2 regions of the Halobacillus seohaensis genome follow, and region 2 is predicted to be linked to the other one. Evidence: a T-box and tRNA genes for the amino acid it is inferred to sense, from the RefSeq annotation. Region 2 holds a T-box; the other holds one or more tRNA genes.
The links. The T-box of region 2 lies ahead of argS (arginine--tRNA ligase). A T-box ahead of a tRNA ligase gene usually reads a tRNA of that ligase, here a tRNA-Arg.
Positions count from the first base shown of each region.

Region 1: it has a tRNA-Arg gene. The T-box ahead of argS (arginine--tRNA ligase) is inferred to sense a tRNA for this amino acid. The anticodon was not compared.

Region 1 is NZ_JBHSZV010000014.1:149,433-152,851, forward strand. It holds gene rph (ribonuclease PH) at 1-463, shown strand, start outside; gene ACFQIC_RS07015 (XTP/dITP diphosphatase) at 468-1,064, shown strand; gene ACFQIC_RS07020 (metallophosphoesterase) at 1,077-1,604, shown strand; tRNA gene ACFQIC_RS07025 (tRNA-Gly) at 1,716-1,789, shown strand; tRNA gene ACFQIC_RS07030 (tRNA-Arg) at 1,813-1,886, shown strand; gene ACFQIC_RS07035 (metal-sensing transcriptional repressor) at 2,505-2,807, shown strand; gene ACFQIC_RS07040 (heavy metal translocating P-type ATPase) at 2,820-3,419, shown strand, end outside.
Region 2 is NZ_JBHSZV010000020.1:77,774-81,192, reverse strand. It holds gene argS (arginine--tRNA ligase) at 1-1,464, opposite strand, end outside; T-box leader at 1,505-1,717, opposite strand; gene ACFQIC_RS08780 (DUF421 domain-containing protein) at 1,819-2,436, shown strand; gene ACFQIC_RS08775 (hypothetical protein) at 2,507-3,040, opposite strand; gene ACFQIC_RS08770 (thioredoxin family protein) at 3,116-3,419, shown strand, end outside.

The DNA of each region.
Region 1 (3,419 bases), on a different contig from region 2:
TGATTTAGATAAAATTGGAGAACGAACACTATGGGTTGATTGTGACGTGATCCAGGCTGATGGAGGAACGAGAACAGCTTCAATTACAGGAGCTTTTGTGGCAGTTGTTATTGCTTTTGGGAAACTAGTTGAAAAAGGTAAAATTAAACAGCTTCCTGTTAATGATTTTTTAACAGCCATCTCAGTCGGTGTGTTAGATAATGGAAAAGAAATTCTTGATTTATGCTATGAAGAAGATAGTAAAGCACATGTAGATATGAACGTGGTTATGACAGGACAAGGTGAATTTGTAGAATTGCAAGGTACTGGTGAAGAAGCAACGTTTTCCATGAATCAGCTTCAAACGATGCTTTCCCTTGCTCAACAAGGAGTAGATGAATTGACCACCTTACAAAAAGAGGCAATTGGCAAATGGGCAGCAGTTATCGAAAGTAAACAATCCTCAAGTGTTGCAGGAGAGTAAATTCATGAAGCAATTAGTAGTCGCCACTAAAAATGCAGGAAAAGTAGAAGAATTTCGTGAGATGCTTTCTAAATATGGAATTCAGGTTAAGTCGCTTTTAGATTTTGATGAGCCCGTAGAAAATATCGTTGAAGATGGAGAAACATTTGAAGATAACGCAACAATAAAGGCAGAAGCGGTGTCAAAGAAGTTTCAAGTTCCTGTAGTTGCTGATGATTCGGGTTTAGAAATCGATGCATTACAAGGGGCTCCTGGAATTTATTCAGCACGATATGCGGGGGAAGAAAAGAATGATCAGAAAAACCTTGAGAAAGTTCTTCGTGAACTAAAAGAGGTCTCTACTGGAAAACGTACAGCACGTTTCGTTTGTGCGATTGCTGTAGCCCGTCCAGGTCACGCTACTTTTGTGAAAAGAGGAACATGCGAAGGAACAATATCAGAACAACCAAGTGGAGAAGAAGGGTTTGGTTACGATCCAATTTTCATCCCGCAACATTCAGATCGTACAATGGCTGAACATACTTCTGTTGAGAAAAATTCGATCAGTCATCGTAATCATGCTATTCTAAAGATAGAACAATGGATACAAGATTTTTCATAACGAGGTGATCTCATGTCAAAGGTGTTAATTATAAGTGACACACATGGACTAACAGAGAAAGTTATTGAAATTAAACAACGACACCAAGATGAAGTCGATGCCATGATTCATTGTGGAGACTCTGAACTAAGCTACCATTCGGAAGAACTTCAGGGATTTCACTATGCTAAAGGAAACTGCGATTTTGAAGCCGAAATGGAAAATGAGCAGGTAGTCACTGTAGGTGATCTTACTTTTCTCGTCGTTCACGGTCACCTTCATCAAGTGAAATCAACACTTATGCCGTTATCCTATCGGGCAGACGAAGTAGGAGCGCAAATCGCCTGCTTTGGTCACTCTCACATGGCTGGAGCGGAAAAAATGAAGGATAAGCTGTTCATGAACCCGGGAAGTGCCCGACAACCTAGAGACCGGGATGAACCGACCTATGCGATTATCGAATGGGAAACACTTGGAAACGTACAGTTGCAATTTTATCATGTCAACGGTAAACCACTTCCTGAATTGAAGATGGAAGTCTCACTTGTAGCAAAGAATTAATTTAATTCTTTGCTACAAAAGATATTGACAAAATGCCAATATCTTTATATAATAATCCTTGTCCGAAAAAAACATGGCAATAAAAAATCATAATGAATAAATGTTTACAGTGCGGGTGTAGTTTAGTGGTAAAACCTCAGCCTTCCAAGCTGATGATGAGGGTTCGATTCCCTTCACCCGCTCCATTATTATACTTTACATATTATTTGTCCCAGTAGCTCAGCAGGATAGAGCAACAGCCTTCTAAGCTGTGGGTCGCAGGTTCGAATCCTGCCTGGGACACTAACTAACAAAACGCTGAATCTCTTGTATATCAAGGGATTCAGCGTTTCTTTTATCTAAACCATATATAAGGTTGTTTCAGTCCCATAACCCATTTTGGGACTGAACTGGTGTTGGATTTTTTATGTATTGTCCTACCCATTAAATTTTTTGTAGAATTCATTTTGATGTAACGGGATAATTATATAAATAAATCACCTATACTTGTATGACTTAAAAAGTATCCAATGCGAGGGAGTCACTTTAAAGTTTGTGGCAAGTTAAGAAAATCTTTTTTTACAAAGTCAGTACGAGGAGAATCGAGACGAATACCTTTACCGGGAAAATTTAATAGAATCTCTTGAACATATTTTTGTAAAAGAACAGTAAATTTTCACTCCCGCTCATAACGTTAATTATGAGCGGTTTTTTATTTATTATTTTTCAGAACTGGAGAAAGGGGATGAGTTGAGAAATTTTCGTGAAACAAATAACGAATATTTGTTCTTAAATCATTGAACATAATATAGTTTTGCTCAAGTCCTCTCAAATAGAATCGAATAGTACCCTGTAGTTTTCGGTTGACTATAATACCCTGCGTGGGTATAGTAAAATATAAAGAAAAAGGAAGTGATTAATATGGATGAATTCTTACATGATCACCCAAGTAAACCAAGAACACAAGATGAAAAGCAAAAAGTCATTAACCGTTTGAAACGCATAGAGGGTCAAGTTCGCGGAATACAGAAAATGGTGGAAGATGATCGGTATTGTATGGATATTTTAGTACAACTTAGCGCAACACAATCCGCTTTAAAAAATGTAGGTTTCTCTGTCACTGAACGCCATCTCAATCATTGTGTTAGTGATGCTATCAGGCAAGGGGATGGTAAAGAAACCATTGAGGAATTAATGAATGTTATGAAGCAGTTTTCCAAGTAAGGAGGGAACATTATGGGAGAAACAAATCATGCAACACTTGGTATAACAGGAATGACCTGTGCTGCTTGTTCCACTCGTGTTGAAAAAGTGTTAAATAAAATGGATGGAGTCGACGCTCAAGTCAATTTAACAACAGAAAAGGCAACCGTAGACTACGATTCAGAGAAGGCTTCCATTGAGGATATTACGAAAAAAATAGAAAATACTGGATACGGTGTTTTAATGGAAAAAAAGGAATTAGATGTTTTGGGAATGACTTGTGCTGCTTGCTCGACCCGGATTGAAAAAGTATTGAATAAGCAGGAGGGGGTTAAGTTTGCGTCTGTAAACTTAACCACTGAATCCGCATCTATAGAATATAATCCTGGATTGGTGAACACTAAAGCAATAATTGAGAAAATTAAAAATCTCGGTTATGATGCAAAGCCAAAAGCTAAAGCAGCAGAAAAGCACACGCATAAAGAAAAAGAAATTAAGAATATGAAGACAAAATTAACTATTTCTGCCGTGTTAGCTGCACCGCTTTTAGTAACTATGTTTGTTCATTTATTTAATATGACGATACCGGATATATTTATAAATCCCTGGTTCCAATTTACTTTAGCAACACCC
Region 2 (3,419 bases):
CGAGCGTAGTTGTTTAATAACAAGCCAGGCTTGCTCATCGTTGAGAGCGGGTGTTCCTGAATTTATCTCAAATCCACCTCTATTAAGAATCGATTGGGCACGGACATATGCATATTGCAAGTATGGTGCTGTTTTGCCTTCAAAGGTGAGCATGTCCTCTAGAGAAAATTCTACGTCATTGCGTCGATCATGTTTGAGATCATGAAAAATAACTGCTCCTACTCCCACTTGTCGTGCAACGTCTTCCTTGTTTTCTAGAGAGGGATTCTTCTCCTCGATATTTACTTTCGCACGATCGATCGCTTCTTCTAACACCTTTTCTAGTAAAATTGTCTTGCCTCTTCGCGTAGACATTTTCGATCCATCTTGCAACATCATCCCAAATGAAATGTGTTTTACATCTTGGGCCCATGGGAAGTTAAGTTTTCCAAGAACATGCTTAATTTGCTCGAAATGGAGCGATTGCTCATGACCGACTATATAGAGGGCTTGATCGAAGGTATAGTTTTGGTATCGATCAATGGCAGCTGTTAAGTCACGTGTCGCATAAATGGTTGTACCATCACTCTTTTTAATTAAGCAAGGAGGTAGCCCTTCCTCATCCAAGTGGACAACTTCGGCTCCTTCGGAATTTGATAATAGAGAATGTTCTTTTAACAGGTCCACGGTAGCTTCCATTTTATCATTATAATAAGCTTCTCCTCTTGTAAGGTCGAACTCGATACCGAGCAGCTGATAAATTTTATTGAATTCTTCAAGTGATGCATCCTTAAACCATTTCCAAAGTTTTAATGCTTCAGGATGTTGTTGTTCGAGCTTCTTAAACCAATCACGTCCCTCATCAATCAAGCTAGGATCTTGTTTTGCTTCTTCATGAAATTTCACGTAAATCTTTGTTAATTCAGCAAGAGGGTTGGAACGAATAAGTTCTTCATCTCCCCACTTTTTATAGGCTGCTAGAAGTTTGCCAAATTGAGTGCCGTAATCTCCGATGTAATTTATTTTTACAGTCTCATATCCACAGTTTTCTGCTAAATTCGAGAGAGCATTTCCGATCACGGTCGAACGTAGATGCCCCATGGAAAAAGGTTTTGCGATATTAGGGGCTGATAGGTCGAGTACCACCGTTTTCCCCTCGCCGAAACTATGTTTGCCGTAATCCTCTTGCTCGGTTAGAATTTTTTTAAGCGTGTGTTCAGCTATCAAGCTCTGGTTAAGGAATATGTTAATATATCCTCCGGTTGGTTGTACGCGCGTAAATAAATCATGCTTCAAACGCGGTGCAAGTTCGCTCGCCAAGTCTTGAGGCGACTTACGAAAGGTTGGTGAGAGTTTGAAACAAGGGAACGCCATATCTCCCATTTTTTCCTGCTTCGGGGTTTCGATAAGGGAATAGACCCATTCGCGGCTGAATTCTTCTCCTAGAAGTTGTGATAATTGTAAGGCGAGAACGTGTTTTTCCATTGATATGCCTCCTTTGTAATATAAAAAAACCTCGTCTCATTGAAGAGACGAGGTTATAGCTCGCGGTGCCACTCTTATAGCTAAATATTAGCCACTCGAAGTTGATAACGGGGGTCATCCCCGACCTAATCCTACTTTTGTTTCAGACTGGCTTCTCGAAAGTCCGTTTCACTTGTAAATGGCTATCAGGCTTCCACCGTCCCTGAATCGCTTGGAGCAATTTATAAGCTACTCTCTTCGTCATTGAAATTGGTATTGAAATGATTATAGCGAAATCAAGTTACGAATGCAATAGAATTTTGTATATGTAGAGATGGATATGGAAAGCTAAAAAGAAAGATAGGAGGGATACTGTTGGAATGGGACTGGATATGGAAAGCTATTTTAATTATATTGGTTGGAACTTTTCTTTTAAGAATGGCTGGAAGAAAGTCGATTTCTCAGATGACCTTAGCACAAACAGTGATCATGATTGCGATTGGTTCGTTATTAATTCAACCTGTTGCAGGGAAAAATATTTGGGTTACGTTTGGTGTGGGTGCTGTTATAGTTCTTACATTAATACTCATTGAGTTTACACAGGTGAAAATTGATGCATTTGAAAAATTATTTACAGGACAGTCAATCTCTTTAATTGAAAATGGTGTGATAGTTGAGAAGAACTTGAAAAAGCTTCGATTCACTGTGGATCAACTGGAAATGAAATTGAGGCAGCAAAATGTTTCTGCTATTAGTGATATCCAATCAGCAACCCTTGAACCTAATGGCCAGGTAGGCTATGAATTGAAAGAGGATAAAAAACCGGCAACTAAAAAAGAAATTAATGATTTGAAATTTGAATTTATTGCTTTAAAAGAAGCGTTAGGGTCAAATAAAGCGAACCAACAAGTACCTAGTCCCCCTGGAGAGAACATATTTAAAGAGGTAGAGAACAAAGGCCATACCAAGACACCACCTGATAACCTTAAGTAAGGAAAACAACGGTTAGTTAAACATAGGAGAAGGTGATGGTATAACCTAAGCCTTTTACATAATAGAAGTTTTATGACGAGTTTCTTCTATATAAATAAATAGAACTATAGCTCGTTTTTGATTCTACAGGCCAGATAAATGCAGGTTTCCACTTAGGCATGGCAAACGCATTAGAAATTAAAGTAGTTTTTGGCTGAATTAATTTTTCTTGTAAACGTTCCATAGCTTTTGGGTACAAATACGTATATAAAAGATCGTATTTTGATAAATCTTCATTCATAAAATTTGCTCGTTTGATTGTTAAGTTGGATCTGGGTTGTACCATCTTTCTGATAAACAAAATGACACATGGAACTGAGGCCGTTTCATACGCAACCACTTTGGCTTTAGGGAATTCTTTAGCTAATGAAAAAGCCATAGTCCCAAAGCCTGCCCCTAAGTCAGCAATCGAATTCGGGTCAAGGGGAGTGGCTAGCTTTATGGCTGCAATTCTTTCTTTTCCTGTAGAAGGGGTGGGAGTGATCCCATTTTTAGCGGAATCGATTAGAATTAATAGGATAATTAGAAGTAACATAAAAAATAAAAATATACCGAATATGCTCATGTGGACGTTTCACCTCTCACCTAGTATAAATCATGAAGGCTTTTTGAGGGAAGAGATAAGAGCTTAACTGGTACTATGAATGATGAGGTGATTGTTGTGAGAAAAGCTCATTCATTAGAAGCTGTTCAGGAACATGTTCAAAAAGAAATGCTATCACTCGTTTATATTTCACAGCCAGGCTGTTCTGTATGTCATTCCTTATTGCCACAAGTGGAGGAATTACTTGAGGAATATCCTCGAGTGTATCCGCTTCATGTCGACTCAGAAGATGTAAAAGAAATTGCTGGTGAGTACACGGTGTTTACGGTACCCGTTGTCATGTTATTTTCGGAAGGGAAGGAGCTCTTGCGAATGGCCCGGTTTATTCCTATAGGTGATC